DNA from 4 places in the Pseudoalteromonas sp. McH1-7 genome. Region 1 is predicted to be linked to each of the others. Evidence: predicted binding sites of a transcription regulator. Region 1 holds the regulator's gene; each other region holds the start of a gene.
The links. The regulator LexA, encoded in region 1, represses DNA repair genes until DNA is damaged. The targets are predictions, from matches to a motif close to TACTGTATNNNNATACAGTA.
Positions count from the first base shown of each region.

Region 1 (4,719 bases):
CAGCAGTAGAAGCTTTCTAAGGAGGCGTCCATGTTGCATTACTTGACCTCCGGTGGAGTAGAAAATGTATGATATGGCGCAGGTGATGGTACTTCCCACTCAAGGCCTTCAGCTCCATCCCACACTTTACCGGGCACCTGCTCACCTCCTTTGGCACACTTATACACAACAGCCACGAATAATAGTTGTGATAAACCAAAAGCAAAGCCACCAATGCTGATAATGGCATTAAAATCAGCGAACTGAAGTGCATAATCAGGTATTCGTCGAGGCATTCCTGCCAAGCCAACAAAGTGCATGGGAAAAAACAATACATTGACACTCACAAGAGATAGCCAAAAGTGCAGTTTTGCTAGTTTGATATCAAACATGTTGCCAGTCCATTTCGGCAGCCAATAATAAGCAGCAGCCATAATAGAGAACACGGCACCTGTTACTAGCACATAATGGAAGTGTGCAACGACAAAGTAGGTATCGTGATATTGAAAATCAGCAGGCGTAATCGCTAACATAAGTCCGGAAAAGCCACCTATCGTGAATAGCACAATAAAAGCGATAGAAAAGAGCATGGGTACTTCAAAGCTGATTGCCCCTCGCCACATAGTCGCGACCCAATTAAATACTTTTACCCCTGTAGGTACAGAAATCAACATTGTCGCATACATAAAGAAAAGCTCACCTGCTAGCGGCATTCCTGTCGTGAACATATGATGAGCCCACACAACAAAAGAAAGTAAAGCAATCGAGGCTGTGGCGTATACCATTGAAGCATAGCCAAATAGTTTCTTTCTAGAAAAGGTAGGCACTATCGTGGAGATAATCCCAAAGGCGGGTAGTATCATAATATATACTTCAGGGTGACCAAAGAACCAGAATATGTGTTGAAACATAACAGGATCACCACCACCTGCGGCATCAAAAAAGCTCGTACCGAAGAACTTATCAGTTAACACCATGGTGACAGCACCAGCCAAAACAGGCATAACTGCAATTAGTAAAAATGCAGTTATAAGCCAAGTCCATACAAATAGTGGTAGCTTCATCCATGTCATACCTGGCGCTCGAAGGTTCACTATAGTAACGATGACATTAATAGCGCCCATTATTGAGCTTATCCCCATTATATGAACTGAAAATACAAAAAACGCCGTATTATCATTACTGTAGGTTGTAGATAGTGGTGCGTAAAAAGTCCATCCAAAAGCAGGCCCCCCTCCTTCTAGAAACAAAGACATGAGCAAAATGGCAAACGCAAAAGGTAAGATCCAGAAGCTCCAGTTATTCATTCTTGGAAGCGCCATGTCTGGAGCTCCGATCATCATCGGGATCATCCAATTGGCAAGCCCCGTAAATGCCGGCATCACTGCACCAAATACCATGATCAAGCCGTGAACGGTCGTCATTTGGTTAAAAAAATGCGGATCGACTAACTGTAATCCTGGCTGAAATAGTTCAGCCCGTATCACCATCGCCATTGCACCACCAATCAAAAACATGGTCAGTGAGAATAATAGGTAAAGCGTGCCGATATCTTTATGATTGGTTGTAAAAAGCCAGCGTTTTAGGCCTTTAGGAGTTCCATGATTTGAATGTTCTTCTACTATAGCACTCATTACTTGGCCTCCTCTAAGGCATCAATTTCTTGCTGAATTTGACTCGGCTGGATCACCTCTCCTGTGTCATTACCCCAGCTATTCCTTTTATAAGTGATGACTCCTGCAATTTGTTTAATCGTTAATTGCTTTGCAAATGCTTGCATAGCAGTACCAGGACGACCAAGCAGAAGGATGTCAATGTGTGGTTTAAGATCACCTATAACAACTTCACTCCCCTTCATAGCGGGGAAGACGCCAGGTAAGCCAAGCCCAGTTGGCTGGTGACAAGCAGCACAATATGCCATGTAGGTTTGTTCGCCGACCTCCATTAACTCTTCTTTCGATAAAATTTGCTCTGCCACCGCCTGTGATTCTGCTGCAGCTTTTGCTTTGGCGGCTTTAGCATCATCGAGCCACACCTCAAAGTTTTCAGGGCTTACAGCTTCTACCACCACAGGCATAAATCCGTGATCTTTTCCACAGAGCTCTGCGCATTGCCCTCTGTAGATTCCTTCCTCATTAACTTTGGTCCATGCTTCATTGATAAAGCCCGGATTAGCGTCTTTCTTAACAGCAAAATCAGGTACCCACCATGAGTGAATAACGTCATCTGACGTCATTAAAAAGCGAACTTTCCTATCAGTTGGGATCACTAAATGGTTATCAACTTCCAAAAGATAATTGTCATTTTTATCTTGCAGATCATTGATTTCATCTCTTGATGTAGATAGTAAAGAGTAAAATTCAACATCATGTCCCATATACTCGTAATGCCACTTCCACTGTGAACCTGTTACCTTAATAGTTAGATCAGCTTTGCTTGTATCTTCCATCGCAATAAGCGTTTTCGTAGCTGGGATAGCCATTCCTATCAGTATCAGAAAGGGGATTGTGGTCCAAAGAATTTCAACTTTAGTACTTTCGTGAAATTGAGCTGCGACAGCCCCTGTTGATTTACGGTGCTTGAGTAATGCCCAGAACATCACTCCAAACACTATAACTCCTATCACACAACATATAAGGAAAATAGTCATGTGGAGCTCATATACTTGATGGCTAATGTCTGTTACGCCCTGCCTCATATTGTAATCACTATTCGCAAGTGATGGCATGACGATTAGCACGGTGACAAATGCTACAACTAATCGACAAATTTTCATTTGACGTCTCCTTCAAGGCAGCGCTTAGCCCCTTTTGTTATTATCGGATGACTGTCATATTGTCTATTGGTACATAGACTTACTGCACGACTCTTAACCAAATAGTCAAGAAATTTACAAAACGCAAGATTTTAGGAAAAGATGCCAGTTAGAAGTGTTTTTATAGCTATGAACTAATAAATGTAAGAAGGCAAAGTATTATGTAGAATTATCAAAGTAGTAAACTAACCTAAGAGTAGCTATATTTGACCCCAGCCGAGGGCAATATTAGCAATACTTTAGATAAGCAATAAAAAAGGCGTTTATCTAGAGCGTAACACCATTTAATTAGTGCTACGCTCAACTTAAGTTACATCCAGTCGGCGTTTCTGATGACACCCACTGCAAGCCCTTCAATAGAAAAGTTCTGATGTTCAAGATCAACCTCAATAGCTTGAAACTCTTCATTTTCTGCATGAAGTAAAATCTTTTTGCCTTTTTTCTCTAGGCGCTTAACTGTCACGTCTTCCTCTACACGCGCCACTATTACTTGACCATTATCAGCTACCTGAGTCTTATGCACAGCAAGCAAATCCCCATCCATGATCCCAATGTTCTTCATGCTCATACCACTAACCCTAAGTAAATAGTCCGCATGAGGCTTAAAGAAGCTAGCATCTACATTGAAATGACTTTCAACGTGTTGTTCTGCAAGAATGGGTTCTCCAGCAGCTACCCTGCCGATGATTGGCAACCCTAACTGTTCTGGTTCATCCTCAACCAACCTAATACCTCGACTAGCTCCAGGAACCATTTCTATAACCCCCTTCTTGGCAAGTGCTTTAAGGTGCTCCTCTGCTGCATTTGCACTTTTAAAGCCTAACGCATCAGCGATTTCAGCTCTAGTCGGGGGCATGCCAGTATCCTTAATGAATACTTTAATCAGTTCAAAGACTTGCTCTTGTCGTTTAGTTAAAGGTCGCATCAACTGGTATTCCATACAGTATTATATTTACTGTAAGTATATACAGCTGAGAAAAAATCGCAATGTTTGTTTATTCTTATAAATTAAGTTTACAGCCTTAGTAAGGTATGTAAAAAATCCAATAAAGAGAAAGAGTTAAATTTACTTTCCTTAAGGAAAGTAAATTATAAGCTGATAGATAAGTCGAAGAGAGAAGTTTTAAGTAGAGCAACGTCAAAACTGAGTAAGGAGTTTTCTCAAACCCTCGGCGGGTAAACCGCCTCCTACCAGTGCAGCACTTTATTGATATTGTGGTGGGAGCGAGTTTACCTCATGATGTTACAAAGTAGGATGTTTTATTCTTTTTGTTTGATAGACCTAACAGCTCGGCGGGTAAACCGCCTCCTACCAGTGCAGCACTATGTTGATGTTGTGGTGGGAGCGAGTTTACCTCGCGAGGTGTTGATTGCTTTGTAATGTGTTGATTGCTTTTCGAGGTGTTGATTATCTTGTGAGATTTTCTTTTCAAATCCCACATAGCAAAAAACCCGTCGCATTGCTGCAACGGGTTTCTCTAATAAGGCCCTGGCTCGCTACGAAGTAGGATGTTCTACTTTCACATGGGAAGCCCACACTATCATTGACCGGGGCCGACCCTTCGCGGGGCTCGCCTTCGGCTGTTTTGTTTCACTTCTGAGTTTGGGTGACAAGAAACCGAAGTAACGCTTCCAGTTCGAGGAAGTGAGCGCATGGATACGCGAAGGGGAAATACTACATGGAAGTACTTTACTACAAATGCAAAAAACCCGTCGCATTGCTGCAACGGGTTTCTCTAATAAGGCCCTGACGATGTTCTACTTTCACATGGGAAGCCCACACTATCATCGACGCTGTTTTGTTTCACTTCTGAGTTCGGCATGGGGTCAGGTGGTTCCAAAACGCTATGGTCATCAGGAAATTCTGTTCATTAATGAAGTATCCTTCATTAATATAAATCTGGAAAAAGCTATTAAATTCTTTT
Region 1 is NZ_JABWPQ010000034.1:87-4,805, reverse strand. Features, by position in the region: gene HUZ36_RS19685 (cytochrome c oxidase assembly protein) at 1-39, opposite strand, end outside; gene ctaD (cytochrome c oxidase subunit I) at 39-1,613, opposite strand; gene coxB (cytochrome c oxidase subunit II) at 1,613-2,755, opposite strand; gene lexA (transcriptional repressor LexA) at 3,105-3,719, opposite strand; rRNA gene rrf (5S ribosomal RNA) at 4,540-4,653, opposite strand.

Region 2 (4,719 bases), on a different contig from region 1:
GCGCGGGTAATTGCAGCATTAACATACCGATTTTAGGAAATAGTGGTGCCATTGTATTACACCAAGCAAGTAATTCATCTTGGCAGTGGCTAAGTGCCATTTCGTGACTAAATCGCTTTGGGATCTTAAACGTAAAACGAAAATCATCAGGTACTTGCTCAAGCCATTTTAGTACTGTTTGTGGGTTAGGATCGGCATAAAAAGTAGTATTCCCTTCAACACTATTAAACACTTGACCATACTCTTTGAGCATATTTGTGGCATTGCAGTGCGTGCTAAAAACGCGACCCTTCCAATGTGTGCTGCTCCATTGTGGACAACCCAGATACAACATATCAAATAAAATACCAATTAAATGTGCCAATAGTGTATCAGATCTTAGATTGAGGATGACAATGCAGCGTATTTTTATATAATTGTCGGTTATTGAAAACGAGTCTTAGCGACTGCCTTACCAATAGTGTGAATTCATATTGTGTGGTGAGAAATGATTAGTCGTAAGAGCAAACTGGACTGACAGGAATTTTATGCGCTCTATATACTGCGGAAAACTAAATAAGAGCCATGTAGATCAGGAAGTTGAACTATGTGGTTGGATCAATAAACGTCGTGACCTTGGCGGCCTAATCTTTGTTGACTTAAGAGACAGAGAAGGACTTGTGCAAGTGGTATTCGATCCAGAAGTGGAAGGCTTAATGGATAAAGCGAATACGTTGCGCCAAGAGTTCTGTGTTCAGATCAAAGGGGTTGTCCGTGCGCGTCCTGAAAGCCAAGTGAATAAAGACATGGCGACAGGTGAAGTTGAAATACTCGGTACGGGTCTGACGATCATCAATCGTTCAGAGCCTTTACCGCTTGATTTTAACCAACAAAACTCGGAAGAGCGTCGTCTTAAATATCGCTACTTAGACCTACGTCGTCTTGAAATGAGCGACCGCATCAAAATGCGTGCAAAAGCTAGTAGTTTCGTTCGTCGCTTCTTAGATGAAAACGAATTTTTAGATATCGAAACACCAGTACTGACAAAAGCAACACCTGAAGGCGCACGTGATTACTTAGTGCCTAGCCGTGTGCATAAAGGCAGCTTTTACGCGTTGCCTCAGTCACCGCAGCTATTTAAACAGTTGTTGATGATGTCTGGTTTTGATCGTTACTACCAAATCGTTAAGTGTTTCCGTGACGAAGATTTGCGTGCAGACCGCCAGCCAGAATTCACTCAGATCGATATCGAAACGTCATTTATGAGTTCAGACCAAGTACGTGGCGTTACAGAGAAGATGGTTCGCGAAATGTGGCAATCTTTCTTAGACGTTGACTTAGGCGAGTTTCCAGTGATGCCTTACAGCGAAGCGATGAGTAAATATGGTTCAGATAAACCAGATTTACGTAATCCACTTGAACTGATCGATGTCGCTGACATTGTAAAAGATGTTGAGTTTAAAGTACTAAGTGGCCCTGCAAATGACGAAAAAGGTCGTGTAGCTGTGCTATCCGTACCTGGTGGGGCACAACTTTCTCGTAAGCAAATTGATGAGTACACTAAATTTGTAGGCATCTATGGCGCTAAAGGCTTAGCATGGATGAAAGTGAACGACCGTGATGCTGGTATCGAAGGCGTACAGTCGCCAATTGCTAAGTTCTTGAACGAAGAAGTGATCAATGCACTGCTTGAGCGCACAGGCGCAAACACAGGTGACATTATTCTATTTGGCGCAGACAAGCGTAATACTGTAAACGAAGCCATGGGCGCGCTACGCCTTAAGATTGGTCTTGATTTAGAAATTACAGACTTATCAAAGTGGGCACCACTTTGGGTTGTTGACTTCCCTATGTTTGAAGAAGACGACGAAGGTAACTTACACGCTGTGCACCATCCATTTACAGCACCGAAAGGCGTCAGTGCGGCAGAGCTTGAAGCAAACCCAGCAGGTACGCTTTCTGATGCTTATGATATGGTACTTAATGGCTATGAAGTTGGTGGCGGTTCGGTTCGTATCCACAACAATGAAATGCAGCAGGCTGCCTTTAGAATTTTAGGTATTGAAGAAGCTGAGCAGCAAGAGAAGTTTGGCTTCTTATTGGATGCACTAAAATATGGCACTCCACCACATGCCGGCCTTGCGTTTGGTCTTGATCGTTTGGTGATGTTACTGTGTGGCACAGATAATATTCGTGATGTGATTGCATTCCCGAAAACAACTCAGGCATCATGTTTGATGACTGATGCGCCAAGCCCTGCAAACCCAGATGCACTTAAAGAGCTTGCTATTTCAGTTGAAAAGCAGCTTGCCGAGCAAAATGCAGACGAATAACATTTCAGCACAAATATAAACAGGCGACTAAGGTCGCCTTTTTTGATCTTATGTACTAGCTTATAACTGGTAATCTATACAGTATTTTGGCATTATAACCAAAAAACAAAGAGACAATGCTTTTGGCTGTCATTTTAGGAATTGATCCGGGTTCACGATTTACTGGATATGGCGTGATTGCTCACCAGGGCGCAAAGTTCCAATATTTGGGAAGCGGCTGCATTAAAGTGGGTGAACATGAATTTCCCATCCGCTTAAAAATGATCTATCAAGGGATCACCCAACTGATAGAGCAGTTTTCGCCTAGTGATTTTGCAATTGAACAAGTGTTTGTTGCACACAACCCAAGCTCTGCGCTAAAGCTTGGTCAAGCCCGAGGAGCGGCCATCGTGGCAGCGACAATGCAGTCGGTTAATGTCAGCGAGTATTCTGCAAGGCAAATTAAACAAGCGGTTGCAGGGACAGGTGGCGCAGATAAAAACCAAGTACAAGAGATGGTTAAGCGCATTCTAAAGCTGCCAGGCACGCCTCAAGCTGACGCCGCTGATGCCTTAGCTGTAGCAATTTGTCATGCCCACTCAAGGCAAAATTTAATAAAGATGGCCGGAGCCGCACGTAAAACAGTAAGAGGAAGGTTAAGATAACTATGATTGGAAAGTTAAGCGGTACACTGTTAGAAAAACAGCCTCCAGAAATACTAATCGACGTTGCAGGTGTTGGGTACGAAGTGCAAATGCCAATGACCTGCTTTTACGAGCTACCAAATGTGGGAGAAGCAGTCTCGGTGTTTACCCATTTTGTCGTTCGTGAAGACGCACAATTGTTATTTGGTTTTAATAGTAAGATAGCACGAGCGCTGTTTAGAACCTTAATTAAAGCAAATGGCGTAGGACCCAAACTTGGGCTTGCGATTTTATCGGGCATGTCGGCAGAGCAATTCGTTAGTTGTGTTAATCAAGGTGATGCGACAACTTTGGTTAAAATTCCAGGTGTTGGTAAGAAGACCGCTGAGCGTTTAGTACTTGAGATGAAAGACAAGTTAAAAGACTTTGGCAATGACTTGCTCACACCATTTAGTGATGCTGCTGTACTTGCTCCGCAAGAAAACCCAACGGTAAGCGACACCCCGTCAGATGAAGCGATTGCGGCATTAATGGCATTAGGGTATAAACAAGTTCAAGCACAAAAAGCGGTAAAAGCCGTGAACAAAGAAGGCATGACGACAGAGAGTATCATCAAAGATGCTCTTAAATCGATGATGTAACTATGATTGAAGCAGATAGATTAATTGAGCCTGAGATCCAAGGTAATGAAGACGTAGTAGATAGGGCGATTAGGCCTAAATTACTAAACGATTATACCGGTCAGCCGCATGTTAAAAAGCAAATGGAAATCTTTATTGCAGCAGCGCGCTCAAGGCAAGAAGCGTTAGACCACTTACTGATTTTTGGCCCGCCAGGTTTAGGGAAAACGACGCTTGCGAACATTGTTGCAAACGAGCTTGAGGTCAATATTAAAACTACCTCTGGGCCGGTGCTTGAAAAGGCAGGTGATCTTGCTGCGTTACTGACTAACCTTGAAGAAGGTGATGTGTTATTTATTGATGAGATCCATCGTTTAAGCCCTCAGGTGGAAGAAATTCTTTATCCTGCGATGGAAGATTACCAATTGGACATCATGATAGGAGAAGGTCCAGCTGCACGTTCAATTAAACTGGATTTACCGCCTTTTACTCTAGTAGGGGCTACGACACGCGCTGGTTCTTTGACCTCACCATTGAGAGACCGTTTTGGCATTGTACAGCGTTTAGAGTTTTACTCGGTTGCAGACTTATCTTCGATTGTTACTCGCTCAGCGTATCACTTAAATCTAGAGATCACCGAATCTGGTGCGACAGAAGTTGCTCGTCGTGCGCGAGGTACACCACGGATCGCAAATCGTTTATTGCGTCGAGTCAGAGACTTTGCTGAAGTAAAAGGGGATGGCTCTATCACTGAAGAGATTGCCCACTTAGCACTGGATATGGTTGATGTTGATAAATGCGGATTTGATTATATGGATCGCAAATATCTGCTGGCAATCATTGAAAAGTTTACCGGTGGCCCGGTGGGGCTCGATAACCTCGCGGCGGCAATCGGAGAAGAAAAAGAGACCATCGAAGATGTCATTGAACCATTTTTGATCCAACAAGGTTTTATTCAACGTACGCCAAGAGGGCGTATTGTTTCAGATAAAGCGTATTTGCATTTTGATTTGTCTAAGCCTGAGTAATTTAGCTTTGGGCTAAGCAGATATCTTGACATAATGAGGTGAAGGAACGGCGATGTTTCTCACCTGTTATTCCCTAGCAAATAGCGAACCTGCACTCAGTAATTCTTTATTCAAGCCCTAAGTTATTTATGCATTA
Region 2 is NZ_JABWPQ010000011.1:6,291-11,009, reverse strand. Features, by position in the region: gene HUZ36_RS09400 (DUF72 domain-containing protein) at 1-334, opposite strand, end outside; gene aspS (aspartate--tRNA ligase) at 528-2,312, shown strand; gene ruvC (crossover junction endodeoxyribonuclease RuvC) at 2,435-2,956, shown strand; gene ruvA (Holliday junction branch migration protein RuvA) at 2,959-3,576, shown strand; gene ruvB (Holliday junction branch migration DNA helicase RuvB) at 3,579-4,583, shown strand.
Region 2: ruvC (crossover junction endodeoxyribonuclease RuvC) is a predicted target of LexA. The motif match lies at 2,377-2,396, and genes of this name have one in related genera.

Region 3 (4,719 bases), on a different contig from region 1:
GCAACAGACCTGAAAGTTTTGGCTTAGTAAATGGGCAAACGAAACAATCGCTGACTGGTCAGGTTGCCAATGTACAGCCACGTCAGTCAGTGGGAAAAACTCTTGTAACCAAAATTTTACCCCTTGATCCGTCGGTACGCGTCCAGCTGAAGTATGCGGTGAATATAATAAGCCCTTATTTTCAAGGCGTGCCATCGAATTGCGTACAGTAGCAGAGCAAATAGAAAGCCCATCTTGCTGTGCAATTTTGCTTGATGCAACAGGTTGGCCATCACCATTACAGTAATGACGCATAACCGCGCACAGAATTTGTTCATCTCTAGGATTCAGTTTCATAAATATTTTAATATGGGTGTCAATTGTCAGTTTCAAGCACTACGCTTTTAAGATAATCTTGCTATAAAAATATCAAGGACAAATGACTGAATGACGACCACGTTTAACACTATCGGCTTAATTGGCAAACCCAACCATGAGGGTGCGGGAACGACCTTACAACGACTTTATACTTTTTTGCAAGCATTAGGATATGAAGTACTCGTTGAAGATCGTGTCGCTGATCAGATTAAAACCCTAGATGAAACGTGTGTTGTCGAATTAGTTGAATTAGGAAAACGCTGCGATTTGGCAATTGTTGTAGGTGGCGACGGTAATATGTTAGGTGCAGCAAGGGTACTTGCTCGCTTTGATGTTGCTGTGATAGGGGTGAATAGAGGAAACCTCGGTTTTTTAACTGATCTCAACCCCGAAGGGTTTGAAGCGCAGTTAGAAGCGGTACTAAGTGGTCAATTTATTGAAGAGTCCAGGTTTTTATTAGAAGTTTCCGTATACAGGCATGACCAACTCAAAAGTGCAAATTTAGCAATGAATGAGGCGGTGCTTCATGCTGACAAAGTCGCGCACATGATTGAGTTTGAAGCCTTCATCGACGATGATTTTGTGTTTTCTCAACGTTCCGATGGTCTGATAGTATCCACACCAACGGGGTCGACGGCTTACTCATTATCCGGTGGCGGGCCTATTTTGACACCCGAGCTTAATGCCATGTCATTGGTTCCCATGTTTCCCCATACACTGTCTAGCCGGCCACTTGTTGTTGATGCTGACAAAGAAGTTAAATTAAAGTTGAGCTTGGAAAATACCGATAGCTTACAGGTAAGTTGTGATAGCCATGTAGTACTTGCAGTCTTGCCCGGAGATGAAGTGGTTATAAAAAAAGCAGAGAAAAAGCTTAGACTTATCCATCCTAAGTGTTACTCCTACTACAATGTTCTTAGGCAGAAATTAAATTGGGGCAGTAGGCTTTACTAAGTACATAAAGTTACGCAAAATAACCTTGGTTAATTTTCTAAATTAGGTAAAAAATAATAAAATGGCTTACGTTGTATTTTTCACATTAGCGCTGCTTATCACTATACTCTCCGTGTATTTAGTGATTGAAAACAATAGAAGAAAAGCCCGTGAAGCTGAAAAAAAGGCCTTTAATGACCGTCTTAAAGTAATAAGCAACCACTTTAAACAGAAAGTAGCAGAGTTTGTAGAAGCAAAGATCTTGCGGCCCAAATATGCCCCGCAGATCAATGCAATTGTCGGTAATTTTTTTGTTGTGCAACCGCACTCTGAGGAAAACCTCGCTCAACTCGAAAAAGTCAGTGAACTATTCATTTATTCAGTCACGAACGAGTTAAATAAGTGCAGACAAAACGGCAATATAGATTTACTTGCCGAACAGCTACAATATTTTGTTGCAGAGTTGCCAAACGCAGGGATCGCATATAATCGCGATTTTTATCGTGAGATTTTACCTGCACTCATTGCACGTATTCAAACACCAGACACCCCCACTACTTTGCAAGATGATGAAGCCGAAAACATCCAGAACCCAGCAGTGGAAGCGCCAGAACCACCGACGCAACAAAAACAATCAGCTCCGGCTATGAAAGAGCGCGCACTCAGCTGAATACACTTAATAGTGTCGCTTAATATCTGAAAGAAATTTTATGATATAAGTTGCTAAACACCCAAATACTGTATAAATTAACAGTGATCATTTGTTAAGGTGTACAGTATGCTTTTGGCTCTGAATATACAAAATTTTGCTATTGTTAGTGCGCTAAATATCGACTGGCATTGCGGTATGACCGCAATAACTGGTGAAACAGGCGCTGGTAAATCTATCGCTATTGATGCGCTTTCTCTTTGTCTTGGCGAGCGAGCTGATCCTGCAGCAATCCGTCCGGGCAGTGAAAAAGCCGATATATCAGCTCAGTTTGATGTGTCTCAGCTCCCAGCAGCTAAGCGTTTTCTTACCGAACATATGCTAGAAAATGAAGAAAATGAATGTATTCTTCGTAGAGTGATCAGTAAAAATGGGCGCAGTAAAAGCTATATCAACGGCTCACCTGTCACGGTTGGTCAACAAAAAGAGCTTGGGCAGCACCTAATTGCTATTCATGGGCAGCATGCTCATCAGTTGTTATTGAAGCCTGAATATCAGTTACAGTTACTAGATGCTTATGCTAATCACACCACGCTCTTGCAAGCAGTTAAGGGACAATATAGTCACTATCACAAGCTACAAAAAGAATATGTCGATCTTCAAAAGTCACAACAGGCACAAGCAGCAAAAAAACAACTTCTTGAATATCAAGTCGCTGAGCTTGATGAGTTTGCTTTACAAGAAGGTGAATATGAAGATATTGAGAGTGAACATTCACGCCTAAGTCATAGCCAAACAATTTTAGAACAGTGCCATCGCGAATTATCTCGTCTATATGAAAATGACGAGCAGACTGTATTATCGCAACTACAGCAAAGCGCTCAAGTATTTTCTGAACTTACCAGCTTTGATAAAACCCTTGAAAACATTGCGCAAGTGCTTGATGAAGCAGCAGTTCAAGTAGAAGAAGCCAGTAGAGAGATCCGCAGTTATTCCGACTCAGTTGAGCAAGATCCGATGCGACTACAGGAGCTAGAAGATAGACTTTCACAAGCCTTAGATTTGGCAAGAAAACATCAAGTTCAGCCTGAGTTGCTCTATCAACATCACCAAGCACTGCAACATGAACTTGAGTCTATTACCTCTGACTCCGCAAGACTCGATGCGCTAGAAGAAGAAATAGCTGAAGCGATTAACGCCTACAACCAAGCTGCTCATGGATTAAGCCAAAGTCGCCAGCAGGCCAGTGCATCTCTTAACGAGCGTATCTCTGCGAGTATGGAAGAACTTGCAATGGGCGATGGCCAGTTTGAGATCCAGTTAACACCTAACCTAGGTGGAAAGCCGAGTCCACTTGGATATGATCACATTGAGTTTTATGTCTCTACAAACCCTGGACAGCCTTTACAGCCTATGGGGAAAGTCGCCTCAGGTGGAGAGCTATCGCGGATCAGCCTAGCCATACAAGTTATTATCGCAACACGCGTCACCACCCCTACTTTGATTTTCGATGAGGTGGACGTCGGTATCTCTGGGCCGACAGCGGCAACAGTAGGTAAATTACTGCGCCAACTTGGCCAGTCTACACAAGTAATCTGCGTTACGCACTTACCACAAGTAGCGTGCAGTGGTCACAACCAATTTTTTGTCGCAAAGCGAGTTGAGAATGGTGAAACCTTTACCAAAATGACGCCGATGGCACATAACGAACGTATCGATGAGATCGCCAGATTAATCGGTGGCGATAGAATAAGTGATACAACAAGAGCGAGTGCAAAGGAACTATTACAAGTACAAAGTGCGTGAATGCCACTTTTGACTTGAACGATTTATCATAAAGATAACTGGAGAATAAGTGCAGCGGTAACTTTGCATTGTGTGGCATGACTAACGATATACGTAGTTATGCCACTCTGTATGTAAAAACTGAGTTGTGCATTTGGCTATGGCCTTTTCTAGGCTAAGTGGTGATTCACTTTGAGCCAATGCCTTTAGATAACTTTGTCTTTGAGATATTTCGGTTAAAACTTGCTCCGCTCCAGAAATTGGATTTCCATGGGAGAGTAGTAACGTTAGCTCAGCGTAGCTTTTTAATTTTTCAAGAGAATCAAAATGTGCTTGTGCGCCACTAATATGAACAGCTGGCAAAAGTGCTTCAGATTTATTTGACGTCATAATGTCATCAGCTACGTGGATGTATTTATCATTGATGATGGTATACAAACCACACTCCACATGCCCAGAAATAAACTCAAATTTAAAATCGAACTCACCGAAATGCAAAACCGAGTTTTCATTAAGCTCGTTGAGCCCCTCAAAATAATGATGCTTAGTTTTATCTATATATTTATTTAGTGTATTTTTATAATGGTGATTTCCATATAGTTCTGGCATTGCAAGCGCTGGCAGACCAGAGATATGATCCGGGTGGAAATGAGAGAATAATACCTGCGTAATATTAATACCCTGGCTGTTTAGATCTTCATGAACAGCTTTTCCATGTGCTTCAAATCCGGTATCAAGGAGCATAGCCGTGTTGTCTTCAATAAAAGCATAAATATTATAGCCAACATGATCCCCTTCAAATGGTGGAAATTGATAGAGGTACAAGTTTTTAGTTATTCTGAATTTTTGCATTTGTTATTTTTCATTCCTTTCTATTCTTTTTTGTACGGAGTATAGTGTGAGCATTATAAAAAAACCATACTATAATACCAAATCAGCCTTAATACTTGCGCAGTTTTAAGGGAATAAGCCTGACGCTAGCTGTGTTGGAAACT
Region 3 is NZ_JABWPQ010000006.1:290-5,008, reverse strand. Features, by position in the region: gene HUZ36_RS05815 (HrcA family transcriptional regulator) at 1-336, opposite strand, end outside; gene nadK (NAD(+) kinase) at 427-1,311, shown strand; gene HUZ36_RS05805 (hypothetical protein) at 1,373-1,960, shown strand; gene recN (DNA repair protein RecN) at 2,069-3,745, shown strand; gene HUZ36_RS05795 (MBL fold metallo-hydrolase) at 3,827-4,576, opposite strand.
Region 3: recN (DNA repair protein RecN) is a predicted target of LexA. The motif match lies at 2,027-2,046, and genes of this name have one in related genera.

Region 4 (4,719 bases), on a different contig from region 1:
GGCAACGGCTTTGAGGGGACGTAGGTACTTTGCTGCAGGTACCACCCGAGCAGTAGATGCAGCAAAATAGAGCCGATGATGGTGAAACTAATCAGGTTGTTTTGGAGCAGCCGCATTATTCTTATTAAATCCTTGAGTCGTGCGGGGTTAGAGTTTAATAAAGGCTTAATTGTTCCCTCAATAGGCAAATTAATCTGTGACTAATTGTGCGGAAATATGTTTTAGCAAGGTGAGTTCACGTAAAACGGACATCCCTTTGTTATTCGCATCATTGAGTTTTGCTTCGTTATGCGCGATGGCTTGGTTTATATTGATCCACACCGGTTTCATACCATTGGCGTGTTCATAATCCTCCATGGTAGGGGTATCAAATTCGCCACAAATCTCACAAACATAGCAATAAGAGATTATATGTATATTGTCATGATCGGGTTTATACCAAGGGCGGTACTCTTCATAGCGGCCAAACGGCGTCACCCCTGTGATGGATACTGCACCCGTTTCTTCTTTTAGCTCGCGCTCCAATGCTGCTTCTAAGCTTTCACCCTCGTCGACGCCACCACCTGGTAGGGTGTAATCGTCATAACGCTTGGTGTAAAGCAGTAAAATATCACTACCCCTAAGGACGATAGCGCGAGCGGTTTTTCTGGTAAAACAAGTACCCTGAAGTGGAATGGCTGGAGTAGTATTAAGGTTCTGCATGGGGTTTAACTTCAATCTAGATATTTAAGGATAGTGTGATAAGGCGATACGCTAAGCCTCAGCGTATCGCGATTGGATGGTCTAAAATGGTGCTGGATACGCTTTGAATACAGTATCAATCTCTGCTAAGGCTTCTGCACACAAGGGAGTTTCAAACGCGTGAATATTTTCTTTAAGTTGTGCCATGGTCGTAGCGCCAATTATGGTTGAAGTCACGCCATCGACTTGGTTGCACCATGCCAGTGCCAGCTGAGCCGAGGTCATATTGAATTCGTTGGCAATGTCTACATATTTGGCAACGGCTTCTTGAGCTAATTGCGTGTCTCTGAATAAGCCCTGTCGTTGTACCAAAGTCCAGCGGCTGCCTTCGGGTCTTGCGCCGCCTAAATACTTACCACTTAGCATTCCGCTGGCAAGCGGTGACCAAGGTAAATAGGCAATATCTTCGTTCACACAGCTCTCAATGAGGTATGGCCAATCCTTTGCGTGTAACAAGCTAAATTCATTTTGAATAGAGACAGGCTTTGGCAAATTGTGTTGTTTGGCCAAGTTAAGGTAGGTGTGAATTCCCCATGGCGTATCATCTGAAAGGCCCCAATGGTTAATTTTTCCGGCTTGAATACATGTTGCTAGCCCCTCTAAAATATCTAACATCCCCTCACGTTCTTCATCACTGTTAAGAGCTGTGAGTGGCAACATACCAGGCCATTGCTTACCAAAGTGCGGGGAGGTGCGATTTGGCCAATGTAACTGATACAGGTCTATGTAGTCGGTATTTAGGCGCGCTAAAGAATCGTCTACGGCTTGGATCACGGCCTTACCTGTAATGGCATTACCTTCACGGATCCAAGGTAAGCCAGCACCTGCAATTTTTGTTGCAACAACGAGCTTTTCGCGCTTTTCTTGATGGCGTTTTAGCCAGTTACCTATGATAGCCTCGGTTTTACCATAGGTATCTGGTGATGGGGGAACTGCATACATTTCAGCGGTATCAATGAAGTTAATACCACGGCTTAGTGCATAATTGATCTGCTCGTCGGCATCATGCTGGTTGTTTTGTACGCCCCAAGTCATGCTTCCAAGACAAATGCGTGAAACTTCAAGTGGGCTACTACCAAGTCGTGAGTACTTCATGCAGGCTCCTGATTAATTACTGAATGATTAAATATAGCCAAAGTAACGGATCTAGTGCTTTGAACTGTATTGATATTGTTAGCATTATCTCTGTTTTGCAGTGCAACTTGCAACAGACATCCACACAAGTATAGTCCAGATCATTGTGACCTATGTTCAAGATTGCAACAGTTGCAAAATTAGCACATAATAAACACTGTTTATTTAGACAGTGTTTTGGCGTGCGTAAATTTATTCATATTGATATGGACGCGTTCTACGCCTCGGTAGAAATGCGTGATAATCCAGAGCTTGCAAAAGTACCTATGGCTATCGGTGGACGAAGTCACCGTGGGGTACTATCGACGGCAAATTATATTGCCCGGCAATATGGGGTGCGCTCTGCTATGTCGAATTATCAAGCGAAAAAACTCTGCCCGCAGCTAGTCATAGTCCCTGGAAGAATGGACGTATACAAAGCAATTTCACAGCAAATTCGAGCTATCTTTTCTCGCTATACGCCGCTTATTGAGCCATTGTCTTTGGATGAAGCTTATCTTGATGTTACAGACTGCGAGCTATGTTGTGGTAGTGCGACCCTTATTGCTGAACAAATTCGAGCAGACATATTCAAAGAAACAGGTTTAACCGCTTCTGCTGGGATCGCACCGATTAAGTTTTTGGCTAAAATTGCCAGCGATGAAAACAAACCCAATGGTCTGTGCGTTATTCCCCCTCACCAAGTAAGCGCTTTTATTGATGCGTTGCCCCTTAAAAAGATCCCTGGTGTAGGCAAAGTGACGCAACAGAAGCTTCTTGCGATGGGGCTTGAATATGGGAATGATGTTAAAGCGCTATCTGAAGCGCAATTACGCCAGTCATTTGGTAAGTTTGGCACTGTGTTGTGGCGACGCTGCCAAGGCATAGATGAGCGCCGGGTTGAGACTGACCGGGTGCGTAAGTCTGTGGGTGTTGAGACTACTTTTGCAGAAGACACGCTCGACCTAGCTACGCTTAAGCAGGTCATCACAGAAAAGCTCTTGCCAGAGCTTACACGCCGAGCACAGCCTTATCTAACACGTGGATTTAATAAGCTTGGTGTGAAAGTGAAATTTTACGATTTCACTCAAACTACGAAAGAGTGCCAATATCAACATATTGATCTGGCCATTTTTGAAGAGCTGCTGGTGGAAGCTATGTCACGGCAAAAATTTAAACCAGTTCGTCTGATAGGGTTGCATATTGGTTTAAATGAAAAACCGGGTGATCAAGCACAGCTTGGGCTTTTTGATGGTTAGACTAAAAGATAACTGCAAATAATTTATTTTATGCTAGCTTCGAAGTTGTCGTGGAACAAACTAATCACGCAATGTGCGTGTAATTAAAACAACAACAAGAGGTAAGCATTATGCAATCCATAATGATCGTACTTTTCGGCATTATAGGGATGTTATTTGGATGGTTTGTCTATTCCAAATTTATTGCTGAAAAAATCTTTAAAATGGATGACAACTTTGTCACGCCAGCTCATGAATTGGAAGATGGTGTTGACTATGTACCGACGAATAAAGTGGTACTATGGGGGCATCACTTTACTTCAGTCGCAGGTGCGGCACCCATTGTTGGTCCTGCTATTGCTGTTTATTGGGGCTGGGTGCCAGCGGTGCTTTGGGTTGTATTTGGCACTATATTTTTTGCTGGTGTTCATGATATGGGCGCGCTATGGGCAAGTGCTCGCCATAAAGGTAAATCGATGGGGGCGCTGTCAGAAAGCGTCATCGGTAAGCGTACTCGTTCATTGTTTATGATTGTGGTCTTCCTTGTACTGCTCATGGTTAATGCAGTATTCGGCGTGGTGATTGCAAACTCTTTTGTGGGTAATCCTAATGCGGTATTCCCAGCTTGGTCGGCTATTGTTGTAGCGCTTATCATCGGTCAATTGCTAAAACGAAAAGTGCCGCTAGTGCCGCTGTGTATTATCGGAGTTATTGTGCTCTACGCGACCATTTATATGGGGAGCAGCATGCCTATCACCTTACCAACAGAAATGTTTGGCCTCGGTGATAAAGCAAACTGGATCATCATTTTATTTATGTATGCAGCGGTGGCATCATTACTACCTGTGTGGATGTTATTACAGCCACGTGATTTTATTAATGGTATGCAGTTGCTGGTTGGCTTGGTTTTATTATACGGAGCAGTGTTTGTGGTGATGCCAGATATTACTGCACCGGCATTTAATACCCAAACGGTCGAAAATACCCCAAGCATTATCCCGCTACTATTCGTAACGATTGCCTGTGGTGCGGTATCTGGCTTTCACGGAATTGTCTCCTCAGGAACGAGTTCTAAACAACTAGACAAAGAAAAAGATGGCCGTTTTGTAGGTTACTTAGGTGCGGTTGGTGAAGGTTCACTAGCACTTATTACGTTAGTCGCCGTGAGTGGTGTGATGCTTGCAGTATCGCCAGAAGAGTGGCACGAAATTTATAGTCACCTTGGTGCCGGTAGCGTATCAGCTTTCATAAATGGTGGCTCAAACCTTATCAGTACAGGTTGGGGGTTACCTGTTGAAATCGCGTCAACGCTACTTGCGGTTATGGTTGTTCTTTTTGCAGGCACGACGATGGACTCTGGCGTTAGGCTACAGCGCTATATTATCCAAGAGTGGGGCGAGATCTATAACATCAAGTTCTTGAACAACAGTATTGTCGCAACTTTATTTGCTGTAGGGTGTTGCTTGTTACTTGCCTTTGGCGCAGGGGGCGCATCAGGTAGTGGTGGTATGGTGATTTGGCCGCTGTTTGGTTCGACTAACCAAATCTTGGCAAGCTTAACTCTGCTGGTTATCTCAGTGTACCTTATCAAATTAGGGCGTCCCGCCAAGTACACTTTAATCCCAAT
Region 4 is NZ_JABWPQ010000037.1:19,906-24,624, reverse strand. Features, by position in the region: gene HUZ36_RS20445 (hypothetical protein) at 1-116, opposite strand, end outside; gene HUZ36_RS20440 (NUDIX hydrolase) at 190-702, opposite strand; gene HUZ36_RS20435 (aldo/keto reductase) at 784-1,836, opposite strand; gene dinB (DNA polymerase IV) at 2,058-3,113, shown strand; gene HUZ36_RS20425 (carbon starvation CstA family protein) at 3,224-4,719, shown strand, end outside.
Region 4: dinB (DNA polymerase IV) is a predicted target of LexA. The motif match lies at 2,031-2,050, and genes of this name have one in related genera.